Regions from separate parts of the Streptomyces sp. NPDC006365 genome, predicted to be linked through region 3. Evidence: riboswitches for the same ligand, from Rfam matches in the RefSeq annotation. Region 3 holds a riboswitch; each other region holds the start of a gene.
What was found. Region 3 has a riboswitch for cyclic di-AMP ahead of ACFYO0_RS23445 (transglycosylase family protein). Riboswitches for the same ligand answer to the same signal wherever they lie in the genome.
Positions count from the first base shown of each region.

Region 1: another riboswitch for cyclic di-AMP. It lies ahead of ACFYO0_RS39825 (M23 family metallopeptidase); the one in region 3 lies ahead of ACFYO0_RS23445 (transglycosylase family protein).
Region 2: another riboswitch for cyclic di-AMP. It lies ahead of ACFYO0_RS22950 (NlpC/P60 family protein); the one in region 3 lies ahead of ACFYO0_RS23445 (transglycosylase family protein).
Region 4: another riboswitch for cyclic di-AMP. It lies ahead of ACFYO0_RS29110 (transglycosylase SLT domain-containing protein); the one in region 3 lies ahead of ACFYO0_RS23445 (transglycosylase family protein).

Region 1 is NZ_JBIAHS010000023.1:26,101-30,028, forward strand. Features, by position in the region: gene ACFYO0_RS39820 (GntR family transcriptional regulator) at 1-482, opposite strand, end outside; gene ACFYO0_RS39825 (M23 family metallopeptidase) at 702-1,490, opposite strand; cyclic di-AMP (ydaO/yuaA leader) riboswitch at 1,503-1,661, opposite strand; gene ACFYO0_RS39830 (M16 family metallopeptidase) at 1,877-3,268, opposite strand; gene ACFYO0_RS39835 (M16 family metallopeptidase) at 3,265-3,928, opposite strand, start outside.
Region 2 is NZ_JBIAHS010000008.1:145,146-149,073, forward strand. Features, by position in the region: gene pcrA (DNA helicase PcrA) at 1-1,644, opposite strand, end outside; cyclic di-AMP (ydaO/yuaA leader) riboswitch at 1,916-2,088, shown strand; gene ACFYO0_RS22950 (NlpC/P60 family protein) at 2,096-3,250, shown strand; gene ACFYO0_RS22955 (hypothetical protein) at 3,344-3,697, opposite strand.
Region 3 is NZ_JBIAHS010000008.1:266,009-269,936, forward strand. Features, by position in the region: gene eno (phosphopyruvate hydratase) at 48-1,334, opposite strand; gene ACFYO0_RS23445 (transglycosylase family protein) at 1,603-2,298, opposite strand; cyclic di-AMP (ydaO/yuaA leader) riboswitch at 2,303-2,471, opposite strand; gene ACFYO0_RS23450 (transglycosylase family protein) at 2,676-3,650, opposite strand; gene ACFYO0_RS23455 (cytochrome P450) at 3,887-3,928, opposite strand, start outside.
Region 4 is NZ_JBIAHS010000012.1:114,068-117,995, forward strand. Features, by position in the region: gene ACFYO0_RS29095 (DUF6531 domain-containing protein) at 1-596, shown strand, start outside; gene ACFYO0_RS29100 (hypothetical protein) at 608-1,354, shown strand; gene ACFYO0_RS29105 (hypothetical protein) at 1,347-1,724, shown strand; cyclic di-AMP (ydaO/yuaA leader) riboswitch at 2,388-2,537, shown strand; gene ACFYO0_RS29110 (transglycosylase SLT domain-containing protein) at 2,542-3,276, shown strand; gene ACFYO0_RS29115 (hypothetical protein) at 3,389-3,928, opposite strand, start outside.

The DNA of each region.
Region 1 (3,928 bases), on a different contig from region 3:
TCGACCGAGTACATCCAGGCGATCTTGTGCCGCAGCTGGGTGAGCATCGAGGTCAGCGCGGGGCTGCCGGAGGCCTGCGCGAGCGTCTCGTGGAACCAGCCGCCCAGCGAGCGCAGATCCTCGCCCTGGCCCCTCCTGGCCCGCTCCTGCCCCAGCCTGACGAGGCCTCGCAGCACCTTGAGGTGCGCCTCCGTCCGCCGCTGCGCGGCGCGCGCGGCGCCCAGCGGCTCCAGGAGCATGCGCATCTCCAGGAGGTCGGCGGCCTCCTGCTCGGTGGGTTCCGCGACGCACGCGCCCGCGTGGCGGCGCGTGACGACGAAGCCCTCCGCCTCCAGCGTGCGCAGCGCCTCCCGCACGGGGACCCGCGAGACGCCGTAGCGACGCGCGAGCAGTTCCTCGGTGAGCCGGCTGCCGCGTTCGTAGACACCCGCGACGATGTCGTCACGGATCGCCGTGCATACCGAGTGCGCGGGAATACGCATGACCGGACCTCCGCCTTAATCCCCGCGAAACGCGGTTGATTGACGCTCGTTCGGTGACTCTATTGCAGAGAGCCGGAAATTCCGATGGCGGGCCGGAATCCATGGAGTTTTTTTGGACACATAGTCGCGCAGAACAGGCAGTCGTCCCGTCGGCATGCACGAAAGCCCCGGCTCGGTGAGCCGGGGCCTTAGGGAGGGTGCGGTGGAGCTCCCGAGCCGTCAGACGTTCACGCCGTGCGACCGGAGGTAGGCGAGGGGGTCCATGTCCGAGCCGTACTCCTGGGACGTACGCGCCTCGAAGTGGAGGTGTGCTCCGGTGACGTTGCCGGTCGCCCCGGAGAGGCCTATCTGCTGGCCCGGGGTGACGCTCTGGCCGACGGAGACGGAGAGGGACGACATGTGGGCGTACTGCGTGTACGTGCCGTCGTTCATCTTGATGACGACCTGGTTGCCGTACGAGCCCTCGAAGCCGGCCTCTACGACGGTACCGGCACCCACGGCGCGGACGGTGGTGCCGCTGGCGGCGTGGAAGTCGATGCCGGTGTGACTGCCGGAGGACCAGACGGAGCCGCCGGCCTTGTAGCCGGTGGAGACGTACGAGTCGCTGATCGGCGAGACGAAGGAGTTGAGCAGGCGCTTGCGCTCGGCCTCGCGGGCGGCGCGCTCCTTGGCCTCGCGCTCCGCCTTGGCCTTCGCCTCGGCCCGGGCCTTCTGCTCGGCGGCCCGCTTCCTGGCGGCCTCCTCGGCCGCCTCGCGGGCGGCGGCCTCCTCGGCGGCCTGCCGCTGGGCGTGGGCCTGGGCGTCGATCTGGTCGGCGACCGAGTCGCCCATGGTGACGGCCTGGGTCAGCCCTGTCTGCTTGACCGAGGCCGGGCCGGCGAACGCCGGGGCGGCCAGGGTGCCGATGACACCGGTGGTGGCGAGCGTCGCGACGCCCACGGTCCTCGAGGACGTGCGCTTCGTACGGCTCGGGCGACGGTGCTTCCCGGTGGCGCGGGTGAACGCCATGAAGTGGCTGGTCCTTTCCTTCCTTCTCGCCTACCGGGTTAGCTGACGGGTTCGGAGCAGGAAGGTCTCCTACGGACTCCCTCCAGGAGGGCGCCCGATTCACCCCAGGGACTGCGGTGGGTCCCCGGCTCCCCTGGCTCGCGCCGTACGGGGACTCGGCGATGACTGTCCGGTGCCGCGGATGCGGCGCACTGCCTGACGAACAGCCGGACCGACGCTAAGCGGGCCATCTCTCAAACAACAAACGGATGACGGCTTTTGTAGCGCACGCCACAGGGCAGACACACAACCTCCATACCAACTCCCAACCAATCCAATCAATTTGGACAAAGAAGGACCCTGGAGGCCCATAAGCCTCCAGGGTCCCCGGAGATGTGGGGGCGGCTCTACTCGGCCGGGACCACACTCACCTCACCGATTCCGAGGGCCTTGACGGGCTCCTCGATCTGGGCAGCGTCCCCGACGAGGACGGTCACCAGACGGTCCACCGGGAAGGCGCTCACGGCGGCCGCGGTGGCCTCCACGGTGCCCGTCGCGGCGAGTTGGCGGTACAGCGTCGCCTGGAAGTCGTCCGGCAGGTGCTGCTCGACCTGGTCGGCGAGCGTGCCGGCGACGGCGGCTGCGGTCTCGTACTTGAGCGGCGCCACGCCCACGAGGTTCTGTACGGCGATGTCGCGCTCGGTGTCCGTCAGGCCCTCGGCCGCGAGCGTACGCAGCACCTTCCAGAGGTCGTCGAGCGCCGGGCCGGTGTTCGGCGTGTCCACCGAGCCACTGATGGCGAGCATCGCGGCGCCCGTGCCGTCCGGGGCGGAGCGCAGCACCTGGCCGAACGCCCGCACACCGTAGGTGTAGCCCTTTTCCTCGCGTAGGACGCGGTCAAGACGCGAGGTGAGGGTGCCGCCGAGGCAGTACGTGCCGAGCACCTGGGCGGGCCACACACGGTCGTGCCGGTCGGCGCCGACGCGGCCGATGAGCAGCTGTGTCTGGACGGCTCCGGGACGGTCGACGATGACCACGCGGCCGGTGTCGTCGGCGGTCACCGGAGGCACGGGACGCGCCTCGGCCGGCGAGCCGGTCCAGGCGCCGAGCGTCTCGCCGAGCATCGCGTCGAGGTCGACACCGGTGAGGTCGCCGACGACGACCGCGGTGGTGGTGGCGGGGCGTACATGCTTCTCGTAGAAGGCGCGTACGGCCGCCGAGTCGATGCTCGCAACCGTCTCCTCGGTGCCCTGGCGCGGGCGCGACATGCGCGAGGTCGCCGGGAAGAGCTCCTTGGAGAGCTCCTTGGCGGCGCGGCGGGCCGGGTTGGCGGTCTCGTGCGGAATCTCGTCGAGCCGGTTGCGGACGAGGCGTTCGACCTCGCTGTCCGCGAAGGCGGGCGCCCTGAGGGCGTCGGCGAGCAGGCCGAGCGCCTTCTGGAGCCGCGACACGGGGACTTCGAGGCTCAGGCGTACGCCCGGGTGGTCGGCGTGCGCGTCCAGCGTGGCGCCGCAGCGCTCCAGCTCGGCGGCGAACTCCTCGGCGGAGTGCTTGTCGGTGCCTTCGGAGAAGGCACGCGCCATGATCGTGGCGATACCGTCCAGGCCCTTCGGCTCAGCCTCAAGCGGTGCGTTCAGGAGGACTTCCACGGCGACGACCTGCTGGCCGGGGCGGTGGCAGCGCAGCAGCGTCAGGCCGTTGCCGAGCGCACCGCGCTCGGGCGCCGGGAAGGCCCACGGTTTGGCCTCGCCGGCCTGGGGCTGGGGGTGGAAGTCCATGGTCACGGTGGCCTCGGTCACTGGGCGCTCTCCTCGTCGGTGGCGGTCTCCTCGTCGGTGGCGATCGGCTCGTACACGAGCACCGCGCGGTTGTCGGGGCGCAGGCGGGACTTGGCGGCCTCCTGGACCTCTTCGGCCGTGACGTCGAGCACGCGCTGTACGGCGGTCAGGGCAAGCTGCGGGTCGCCGAACAGGACGGCGTACCGGCACAGTTCGTCGGCGCGGCCGGCGACCGTACCGAGCCGGTCCAGCCACTCGCGCTCCAACTGGGCCTGGGCACGCTCCATTTCCTCGGCCGTGGGGCCCTCCTCGGCGAACCGGGCGAGCTCCTCGTCGACGGCCGCCTCGATGACGGGGACCTCGACATCCCCGGAGGTCTTCACATCGAGCCAGCCCAGGGAGGGCGCTCCGGCCAGGCGCAGCAGACCGAAACCGGCAGCCACAGCCGTACGGTCCCGGCGCACGAGGCGGTTGTAGAGGCGGGACGACTCACCGCCGCCGAGGACGGTCAGGGCGAGGTCGGCCGCGTCGCACGCGCGCGTGCCGTCCTCCGGGAGCCGGTAGGCGGCCATCAGCGCGCGCGCCGGGACCTCCTCCTCGACGACCTCACGCAGCTGCTCCCCGATGGTGTCCGGCAGGGAGCCGTCGCGCGGGGCGGGCTTGCCGTCGTGCCCCGGGATG
Region 2 (3,928 bases), 120 kb from region 3:
CAGCTCCTCCATCAGCGTGTTGAACCGCTTGACGGCGTTCGTGGAGCGGGCCGCCATGCCGTACGCCTCGTCGACGCGGCGCAGCGCCTGCGAGAAGCTGATCTTCTCCCGCGAGGCGAGTGCGTCGATCATCGCCTCGGCCCGGTCTCCGATGCCCCGCTTGGGGACGTTGAGAATCCGCCTCAGCGGTACGGAGTCCTCCGGGTTGGCGAGCACCCTCAAGTACGCGAGGACGTCCCGGACTTCCTTGCGCTCGTAGAAGCGGACGCCGCCGACGACCTTGTAGGGCAGGCCGACGCGGATGAAGACCTCTTCGAAGACACGGGACTGGGCGTTCGTACGGTAGAAGACGGCGACGTCGCCGGCCTTCGCCTCACCGGCGTCCGTCAGCCGGTCGATCTCGTCGGCGACGAACTGCGCCTCGTCGTGTTCCGTGTCGGCGACGTAGCCGGTGATGCGCGCGCCCGCGCCCGCGTTGGTCCACAGGTTCTTGGGGCGGCGGCTTTCGTTGCGCTCGATGACCGCGTTCGCGGCGCTCAGGATCGTCTGTGTGGAGCGGTAGTTCTGCTCCAGGAGGATCGTCGTCGCGTCCGGGTAGTCCTCCTCGAACTGGAGGATGTTGCGGATCGTCGCGCCGCGGAAGGCGTAGATGGACTGGTCGGCGTCACCGACGACGCACAGCTCGGCGGGCGGCACGTCGTGCTCGCTCGGGGGTACGTCCACGGGGTGCTCGGAGGTACCGACGAGTTCCCGTACGAGGGCGTACTGGGCGTGGTTCGTGTCCTGGTATTCGTCCACGAGGACGTGGCGGAAGCGGCGGCGGTAGTGCTCGGCGACGTCCGGGAAGGCACGCAGGAGGTTGACCGTCGTCATGATCAGGTCGTCGAAGTCGAGGGCGTTCGCCTCGCGCAGTCGCGACTGGTAGAGCGCGTATGCCTGGGCGAGGGTCTTCTCGAAGCCGTCGGAGGCCTGTGCCGCGAAATCCTCTTCGTCGATCAGCTCGTTCTTGAGGTTCGAGATCTTGGCGCTGAAGGACTTGGGCGGGAAGCGCTTCGGGTCGAGGTCCAGGTCGCGGCAGACCAGGGCCATGAGGCGCTTGCTGTCGGCGGCGTCGTAGATCGAGAACGAGGACGTGAAGCCGAGCTTCTTCGACTCCCGCCGCAGAATCCGTACACACGCGCTGTGGAAGGTCATCACCCACATCGCGTTCGCACGCGGGCCGACGAGGTGCTCGACGCGCTCCTTCATCTCGCCCGCGGCCTTGTTGGTGAACGTGATCGCGAGGATCTGACCCGGGTGCACCTTCCGCTCGCCGAGCAGGTACGCGATCCGGTGCGTGAGCACACGGGTCTTGCCGGACCCGGCGCCGGCCACGATGAGCAGGGGGGAGCCGGAGTGCACGACCGCCGCGCGCTGGTTGTCGTTCAGCCCCTCCAGAAGCGCGGCCGCGTCCACATGGGGACGGGGGGCACCATCGCGGTAGTAGGCCTCCCGGTCCGGCGGCACGTCGAACTTCCCGCCGAACAGATCGTCCGGAACCTGCTCCGGTACGTGCTCGTCCTCGGGCGGTGGCGGGGGCTCTTCCTCGCGGTCCCGCGAGGGTTTGAGGTCCGCCAGGAAGCTGTCATCAAAGAGGCTGCTCATCGCTCTCCGAGTCTAGGCTCCCCCACTGACACCTCGCGGCCGCCCTGAAAAGCTGCGCTCAAAACCTGACGGCTCTGCCGGTGCGAGCCTGCCGGGATCCCTCTCACTCTCCAGGACCGCCCCGTCACGGTCGGCGACGGATCATGACACCTGAGGCTAAGGTCACGAAAACGTATCGGACAATTCGCACATCAACCTTCACAGGAGCCACACGAGTTGGTTAGCTTTCGCAGTGGGCCGCTCGACCCCCACCGGCGAACGTCGCCGGGCCGTGCGGCTCCCGCCGAGTCCGGTACGCCCTTGTGGGCCACCCGGAGCCGGGGACCCACCGACCTTGGGGTGAATCGGTCCAACTCCCTCAGGGGAGAAGGGCCGTAGGGCAAACCTTCCGAAGCACACGCCCGAACCCGACAGCTAACTCGGTAGGCGGAGCACGGAAGGAGTCGCCTTCGTGGCGCCACACCGCAAAGCGCGGTCGTCCAGTCCCAAGGGCATACGGACCCCTGCCCTCGCCACCGCCGCTCTCACCTCGGTGGCCCTCCTGTCGCAGACCGCGAACGCTTCGCCCTCGGCGGAGCCGAAGCCCAGCCTCGACGAAGTCCAGAAGAAGGTCGACGACCTCTACCAGCAGGCGGAGACGGCGACCGAGAAGTACAACGGCGCCAAGGAGAAGACCGGCAAGCAGCGCAAGAAGGTCGACAACCTCCTTGACGACGTGGCCTCCCGCACGCAGAAGCTCAACGAGGCGCGCGAGGAGCTCGGTACGTTCGCCGCCGCGCAGTACCGTACGGGTGCCGCCGCCCCTGACGCCGCGTCCCTGCTGCTCGCGGACAACCCGCAGGACTACTTCGACCAGAACCAGCTGATGGACCGGCTGACCAGCCGCCAGCAGCAGGCCGTCGACGACTATGCGACGCAGCAGTCCGAGATGACGCAGAAGCGTCAGGAGGCCTCCGAGAGCCTTCAGGCGCTCACCACGACCGAGAACACCCTGAAGTCGTCCAAGGCGGACGTTCAGCGGAAACTCGCCGAGGCGCGCCAGTTGCTCTCGCGGCTGACCACCGAGGAAAAGGCACGGCTCGCGGCGATCGAGCGGGAGAAGCGCGAGGAGGCCCAGCGCAAGGCGGAGGAGCTGGCGCGGCAGCAGGCCGCGGAGGAACAGCTCCGCCAACAGCAGCAGCAGGCCCAGCCGACTCCCGCGCCCTCCACCGGCGCGGAGACCTCGACCGGCACGGGCACCTCCGCGGGCACCACGACCGCCAAGGGCGAGAAGGCGATCGCCTTCGCCCGTGCCCAGACCGGCAAGCCGTATGTCTGGGGCGCGTCAGGACCCGACTCCTACGACTGCTCCGGCCTCACCCAGGCCGCCTGGAAGGCCGCCGGCGTCACCCTCCCGCGCACCACCTGGGACCAGGTCAATGTGGGCACCCAGGTCTCGGTCGCCAGCGCCCAGCCCGGCGACCTGGTCTTCTTCTACGACGACATCAGCCACGTCGGCCTCTACCTCGGCGACGGCATGATGATCCACGCCCCGAAGCCGGGTGCGTATGTCCGCGAGGAGTCGATCTACTACATGCCGATCCACAGCGTGGTCCGTCCGGCGTGAGGCACGCGCGCGTGGACCCTTTTTCGGGGTGCACGCGCGCGTGAGCCCGTTTTGCGGCTCTTCAAGGGGCCGCTTCCGAGGCTCTTCAGGCCATCAGGTCCAAAGCACCGCGATGAAGATGTTCGCGGTGGTCAGGCCGCCAACCAGGCCGAACAAGCCCTTGTCCACCTTCTCCTCGTCCCGCTTCACGTACACGAGACCCAGAATCACGATCAGCAACGCCAGCTTGACGCCGATCTTGATGTTATTGACCGCCTGGTCGTCGGCCTGGTTGAGGCCGACCAGGATCACACCCGTGACGAGCATGGTGAACGCGCCGTGGAGCATCGCGGGGCCGAAGCGGGCCGTGCCCTCGCCCATCGCCTTCATCTGGGTGAGGAAGCCGCCGAGGAGTGCGGCGATACCGATGATGTGCAGGGCGACGAAGAGATGGATGAGTACGTCCATGACGCCGGAGCCTAACCGGGAGCTCGTGCACGGCCTCACACCACCCCGCGCCGCCGGGCGTATCCCCGTACAGGCCCTGACGGACGCCTACGGGCGCTGGCGGGCCCCGTAGCACCGCCGAGCCGCCCGGGCCTCCACGACTGCTGCATCGGTCAACGCCTCGCGTCAACTCGGCGCCGTCAGGCCGGGATCACGGTCGTACACGGTCATCTCGCGGCCCAGTCCCGTCAG
Region 3 (3,928 bases):
GTACGGGACCGCGTACGGGGACGTGGGCAAGGAGGTGCCTGTGCAGGTCAGCCCTTGAAACGGGGGAAGGCCGAACGGCCCGCGTACACCGCAGCGTCGTCGAGGATCTCCTCGATGCGCAGCAGCTGGTTGTACTTGGCGACGCGGTCCGAGCGGGCCGGGGCGCCGGTCTTGATCTGGCCACAGTTGGTGGCGACGGCGAGGTCGGCGATGGTGACGTCCTCGGTCTCGCCCGAGCGGTGGGACATCATGCACTTGAAGCCGTTGCGCTGGGCCAGCTCCACGGCGTCCAGGGTCTCGGTCAGCGAGCCGATCTGGTTGACCTTGACCAGCAGGGCGTTGGCGGAGCCCTCCTCGATACCGCGGGCGAGGCGCTCCGGGTTGGTGACGAAGAGGTCGTCGCCGACGATCTGGACCTTGTCACCGATCTTGTCGGTGATGACCTTCCAGCCAGCCCAGTCGTCCTCGAACAGCGGGTCCTCGATGGAGACGAGCGGGTACGAGGCGACGAGCTCCTCGTAGTACTCCGTCATCTCGGCGGCCGAGCGCGACTTGCCCTCGAAGAGGTACGAGCCGTCCTTGTAGAACTCGGAGGCGGCGACGTCGAGCGCCAGGGCGACCTGCTCGCCGGGCTGGTAGCCGGCCTCCTTGATGGCCTCGATGATGAGGTCGAGGGCGGCGCGGTTGGACTCCAGGTTCGGGGCGAAGCCGCCCTCGTCGCCGAGGCCGGTGGACAGGCCCTTGGTCTTCAGCACCTTCTTGAGGGTGTGGTAGACCTCGGCGCCCCAGCGCAGCGCCTCGGAGAAGGACTCCGCGCCGATGGGGGCGATCATGAACTCCTGGATGTCCACGTTCGAGTCGGCGTGCGAGCCGCCGTTCAGGATGTTCATCATCGGTACGGGCAGCAGGTGCGCGTTCGGCCCGCCCAGGTAACGGAACAGCGGGAGGTCGCTGGCCTCGGAGGCGGCGTGCGCGACGGCGAGGGAGACGCCGAGGATGGCGTTGGCTCCGAGCGAGCCCTTGTTGTCGGTGGCGTCCAGGTCGATCATGGCCTGGTCGATCAGTCGCTGCTCGGTGGCGTCGTAACCGACGAGCTCCGGGCCGAGCTGCTCGATGACGGCGAGGACGGCCTTCTCGACACCCTTGCCGAGGTAGCGGTTGGCGTCTCCGTCGCGGAGTTCGACAGCCTCGAAGGCGCCCGTGGAGGCGCCGGACGGAACGGCGGCACGACCCGTGCTGCCGTCGTCGAGGCCGACCTCGACCTCGACCGTGGGATTGCCTCGGGAGTCCAGGATTTCCCGGGCTACGACGACGTCGATGGACGGCACGAGCATCTCCTTCTGGGATGTGACGCGATTACGCGGGCCGCTGGGCCCGCACAGCGCGAAGCCGCGGCGGCTCCGCGATGACGAGCCTAACCGGCTCCGGGCGCTCAGCCAGCCGTCCACCCCTCTTATGGGCCGAACCGAAGGCGAATTGTTTCCGAACTGAACAAAAAGTCCCGCCCCGGTGCGTACGGGGGAAGACGCACCGGGGCGGGACTGCTGGGGGCTCAGCTTCGGCCGCTCTGGGGGCCGGGCTTCAGCTGAGCCGGGGCTCAGTTCAGCTGAGGTGCAGCTGCTGGCCCGGGTAGATGACGTCCGCGTTGTCGACGATGTCGTCGTTCAGCTTGAACAGCTTCTGCCAGCCGCCCTTGACGTCGTTCTCCGTGGCGATCTCGCTGAGGGTGTCACCCTTGACGACCTTGTACTCGCCGTCGCCCTTCTTGACCTTCTTGCCGGTCGGGGTGGTGACGGTCTTCTTGGCAGCCGGACGGTCCGCGGAGCGGGAAGCGCGCTCCTCCTGGGCCGGGGCGCTCTGCTGCTGGGACTGCTGGGTGTTCTCCTGCGCGGCACCGGAGCCCGAGGAGCCGCCGCCGGTGTACGCGGCGCTCGACAGACCCTTGCCGCAGACCGGCCAGGCACCCTTGCCCTGACCCGCGAGGACCTTCTCGGCGATCTCGATCTGCTGGGCCTTGCTGGCCTGGTCGGCGGTGGCGGCGTACTTCGTGCCGCCGTAGCCGGCCCAGGTGGAGGCGGAGAACTGCAGGCCGCCGTAGTAGCCGTTGCCGGTGTTGATGGACCAGTTGCCGCCCGACTCGCACTGGGCGACGGCGTCCCACTCGGAGGCGGTGGCAGCGGAAGCCGTACCCGACACCATCAGCGGGGCGGCGATGGCGGCACCGGTGACACCGGCGAGCGTGGCTATGCGGGTGGCCTTGGACGGGCGACGGTGCTTGCCCTTGCCGGAAAGCAGCATGAAGAGATCCCCTCACCGACGCCTACGAGGTGAGCTGTCGGGTTCGGGCCTGGTGAGTTGCCCGGCCGTGCGGATCGCTCCGCACGACTTCACCCCAAGCCGCACCTGGTCTCGACGACCGGGCCCGGCACTTACCTTGGGTCCCCCGCTCCTGCCTACGGCGCTTACGCGACGACTGTTCCCGTACGGCCGTTGGCAGGATTCGGCGTGACGTCCGTCGGGGCCCGCTGTGGCGAGCGGTCACGACCGTAAACATGCGATCCGCCGAATTTCAAAGACGATCAGGGCCTTTGAGATCCATGTCTCACTTTCACCAAACCGGACATCCGGCACGAACTGCCGCTACTTTTGGCCCGGTTCGGCACCTTGCACACCACTCACTCTGCGCCGAGTTCAAGGCGCTGACCGGGGAGGATGAGGTCCGGATCGGCGCCGACAGTGTGCTTGTTCGCGGAGTACAACTCGGACCATCCGCCTTGGAGGTCAAGGGAGTCGGCGATTGCCGAGAGGCTGTCTCCGGAACGGACGGTGTACGAGCCGTCCGAAGCGTCCGCCGCATCGCGTGAGGCGCTGCCCGCGCGCGAGGCATGCCGGCCGGCGGAGTCGTCCACACGGGGGGCATCGGCACCCTCTTCGGCGCTGCCGCCACGGTGACGGCCGGTGCCGTGATCTGTGTTCGTACTCTCACTCCCGCCGGTCGAAGAGTCGGCGTTCTCACCCGAGTTGCCTGATTCGCCCTCATTCGTCGCACCCGTGGATGGACTGGGCGAGCTGTCGGGGCTCGGTGATTCGGCGGTGGAATCGCTGCCGGAGTCCTGCGAACCGTCGGTGGACGACCCGGACGTACCGGACGATCCCGAATCAGCGGATGTACCGGACGAGTCGGAACTGTCGGAACTGTCGGACGATTCATCCTTTGCGGAGTGGTCACTTGACGTCCGCCCCGAATCGGAGCCCGATCCCGAGTCCGCCTCGGTGGGCGGAGTGGAGGTCGGTGTGGGCGAATCCTGCGCCAGGCCCGTGTCAACGTCGGCCGAGTCGGAGTTCTGCGTCAGGCCCGCGACCAGTCCACAGGTCGCCCAGGGGCTCGTACCCTTGTCCGCGAGGATCTTCTCGGCGACGGCTATCTGCTGCGAGCGACTGGCCAGGTCGGCCCTCATCGCGTAGTCGAGACCGCCGTACTGCTCCCACTCCTCCTGGGCTATCTGGAGGCCGCCGTACTCCCCGTTGCCGGAGTTGGCGCTCCACGAGCCGCCGCTCTCGCACTCGGCGACCGCGTCCCAGGTCGCACCACTGGCGGCACTCGCGCTGCTCGCCGCGAGGAGGGGGATCGCGATGGCCGATCCGGTCACCCCTGCCGCCACAAAGAGAGCCGGCGCCTGACGGGGGCGACGGTGTCGACCGTTCCCGGAGAGCATGCGATTGCCTTTCACGCGACAGTGTGTGACGTGGGTGTGACCCATGGGACTGATGAGGTTCGCTTTCGCGTGAACCTAGTGGGACCCGATCACTTGTCACCAGTAGATGTAGCGCAGATCACGTGAAGATCACGGACTTGAGGGTACGTCAGCTTTGAGCTGGGGGTTCGTCAGTCTTGAGTCCGGGCTTCGCCGGCACTGAAACCGGGCGA
Region 4 (3,928 bases), on a different contig from region 3:
AGACCGGCTGGAACTACAACTTTGCGCGGTACTACGATCCGCAGAACGCACGTTATGTCACCCCCGACCCGCTGGGACTCGCCCCGCAGCCGAATCACTACGGATACGTCCCGCACCCCTTGTTCTTTATCGACCCGCTGGGCCTGGCGCAGCCCCGCAACGGTCTCGGGCGGTGGGAGAGGGACCCCGACGCTCCGGCGACGCAGCACAACCGGTCGTCGGAGTATCCACACGGGTATTGGCCCGAGACCCACGAAGACATGGTCACGCGATTCACCGACGAGGGCCGTGCGGCCAACGGATGGCCATTGGACGAGAACGGAAACAGAATTCCGAGGGATCAGCTCACCTGGCGCAACAACGCGGGCGAAGTAATTCCGGGAGACTCGGCCATTCTCACGTACGACCACAACCCGCGTGTCGTCGAACATTGGAATGAAACGGGTCATAACAGCAGTTATGCGGACCGTGAAGCTTGGTATAATGACACAACCGATATGGAACCGATGACCCGGGCGGACAATGGCCGTGACGGTCAGCGCGCTCCGCGATACCGTCAGGACACTGGGCCGAATTACTCGTGCAGGGGTGCGTAAAGGAGGTTCATATGGATCCGGCCGCTGTTGTGTCCGGTTTTCCAGGAGTCGAAGAGTTTCCGGGTATCCCGGATTGCTGGCGTTGGTCGCCCGCACCCGGACTGGACTTCGCTGCGGCTCTCAGTGCGGACGGGCAGTACCTCTTCCAGGTCAACGCCCGTGATTCGTACGACGAAGCGCTGGTTGGCGCCATCCTGGCGGCTGCGCGGGAGGACGGTTCTCGTGCGCTCGCGGGTAATGTCTTGCTGAACACCATTACTGGATTCAGGTTTCCTGAGCGTGAATTCGATGTCGTCGGAGTCGCGCGGCCTGGTGTGCATCGTTATCACGAGGTCCAGCTGCCAGAACTCCAGCAGGTTACATGGGCGGTATTTCCTGGGTACGCGTGTGAATTCGCCGCCCCGGACCGGTACTCGCTCGACGACGCGCGCGAGAGTTTCATCAGGGTTCTCACTCCGGCCAACCTCGACAGGGGTCCCGTGCCCTTCCTCAAGATGCGGTACGACAACACCGTGACCAAGGGAGGAACGGATGGCCCGGACGGAGTCCTGGCAAAGCCGGAGACTCTGTACCGCGAAATCAAGCTACTCGACGGTGCGCCGGGAAGTTACGTCGAGTTCGAGAATTTCCGGGGCCAGGTGTTTCGAGTCGACTGGGACGGTGCCTGGGTTCTGTCCGGAGACCCCGAAAGGGCGGAACCGCACCGCGTTGAGCTTGAGGAACTGCTGGTGTTCGCAGAGAAGCGCCTCCGTGGCTGAGGCGCGGCTACGCGTCACCGACGAGACCGGTGAGACCTGGGACGACCCCTCCGAGCGGCAGATCCAGAGGCTCTACGCTGCGCTCAACCTGCGATGCCGGTTCCTCGTCTTGGAGCGACTCGACGTACCAGAGGTCGGCCAGCACTACCTGCAGGTCGCCCTCAACGACGACCTCACCGTCGTGGTCGAGTACCGGGAAGGTGGCTCTCACACGCACTACCGTGCCGAGGTGTCGCTGCCCTCGGACCGGGGTGGTGAGGAACTCGTGGTCCCGGTCCTGCTCGACTGGGCTGCCCGACGCGAGGGCTGGCGCCACGAGCTGCCGTGGGTGCGCTGGGATCCGAAGAATGAGCGGCCCCGGGAAAGCTGAAACCGTGTCTGTTCCTCACCCGCGCATCAGGCTGGGCGCGTCCGCCCCTGCCCTCTCGAAGTGCAGCTGATCGTGGAGGAATCATGGGCATTCGCGCCATCGGGCTGGACGAACTATTCGAGTTCGCGTCGGCTCGGTTGCGAGACTGAGCCGATGTCCCCGTTGTGACACATTACGGGCGATCTGTAACGTTTGTAGATCTGCCTGCCTGAGGGCAGCCGCTGTACGCCACGTGCGTGTACGCAACCTCATCCGCCGAGCACGTCGACGTAGCCGAGGCTGTGCTCCATGGCCCGCGCCTCAGCGGCCCCCCGAACACCGGTGCTCCGGCCTCCCCTTCAAGCTCAAAGCCGGACCGTTCCCCACGGGCGCAATGCCCGACTTGCCTCCATTGCCGCTTTGTTCAGGCTTGATGGTGCTTGATCGCGTGAAATGGGTCACGTTCGGGTGGATTGGGTGTTGAAGTCCCGTCTCGGCAACTTCTGCTTTGCAGAACGTAAGTTGAAGGTTGCGTTCCGGAGTAATCGGGCGATTTCCCCCTCGTTTTGGCTAGTTCATAAGGGGCGCACCGGGATTTCGGGGCTTGTTTCGGGTGTGTGCTCTCGCATACGTTCTCGTCGATCCGGGCGGAACGCCGAATCCTGCCGCCGCCCCGGAACCCCATTCATCCACGCGCTACGGCAGGAGCGGGGGACCCAGGTAAGTCGCCGATCCGGGCACCGGAACGGCTTGGGGTGAAGTCGTACTCACCGTGCGGCCGGGCATCTCCCGCCCGAACCCGACAGCTCACCTCGCAGGCGCCGGAGAGGAATTCGCCATGCCCGCACGAGGTAAGCACCGCCGTCCGAAAGCCCGCCGCATCGCCCGCGTCGTCGTCCCCGTAGGAACGGGCGGGGCCGCGCTCGCGCTCCCGTTCGTCGGGGTGACCGGCGCCCACGCCGCCCAGCCGGCGGCGCAGGTGGCACAGGTTGCGCAAGCCGCGGTTCCGCAGGTCGAGCTCGTCACGCACAAGGTGGTCAAGGGCGACACCCTGATCAGGATCGCGAAGAAGCACCCCAAGAGCGGCGGTTGGCAGAAGCTCTACAAGGCCAACCGTGCGGTCATCGGTGACAACCCCTCGCTGATCAGGCCGGGCCTCACCCTGACGGTCGGTACGAAGAAGGCGACCGCGTCCCCGGCTGCAGCCAAGTCCGCGGCGCCTGCTGCCACCCCCGCCGCCGCGAAGACGTACACGAACGACCTGGACGGTTGGATCAAGGAGGCGCTGGACGTCATGGCCCAGCATGGGATTCCGGGCTCGTACGACGGCATCCACCGCAACGTCATGCGTGAGTCGTCGGGGAATCCGCAGGCCATCAACAACTGGGACTCCAACGCCGCGGCCGGGACCCCGTCCAAGGGCCTCCTGCAGACCATCGATCCGACCTTCAGGGCCTACCACGTGCCCGGTACGTCGATGGACCCCTTCGACCCGGTCGCGAACATCGCGGCGGCCTGCAACTACGCCGCCGACCGATACGGCTCGATCGACAACGTCAACGGCCCTTACTGATCGGGCGTCTGGACCTGCGGGGCGGCCTCGTCACCGGATCGGCTGAGCGCGCCCCAAGGGTCGGCCGATCGGCGCCCGGGGGAAGCCCGGCCCTCTGACGGTGCCGGGACATTCACCGTCGCTCGTCGCCCTTCGCGTCCCGGAACAGATCTTCGACCTTGGCGGCCGTCACGGAGCGCTTCAGCCAGGCTCGGAGGGTCTCCAGGTCGGTGCATTCCATGATGCGCGCGCGTACGCCGTCCGGAACCTCGACGCCACGCTCGCCCAGGACCAGCAGGATGTCCTCGGCGTGACCTTCGACGCGGCCTTCCGCGCGCAGGCGCTGGGAGGTCTCCGAGCGGAAGAAGGAGAGGTCGACGGACATCAATTGCCTCCAGATCTTTGCGGCCGGGGCGGTCCCGAGGCCGAGTTCGGTGAATTCGGCGAAGATCCTCGCGGTCTCTTCGTCGACGGTCTTCAGCGCGGCGGCCAGGGCTTTCAGTATGGCAGCGACGTTGTCGTCCTTGCCATGAGTGATGGCAGACAGTGTCGCCAGGGGAATGTCGCGGGCCGCGGTGGACGGGTCGGTGATGGCGGGGACGTTGTGCGGGCCCAGGACGAGGGGACGCAGTGTGAGAGTGCGCCACTGCCTGGGCCCGATCGTGATGGGTTC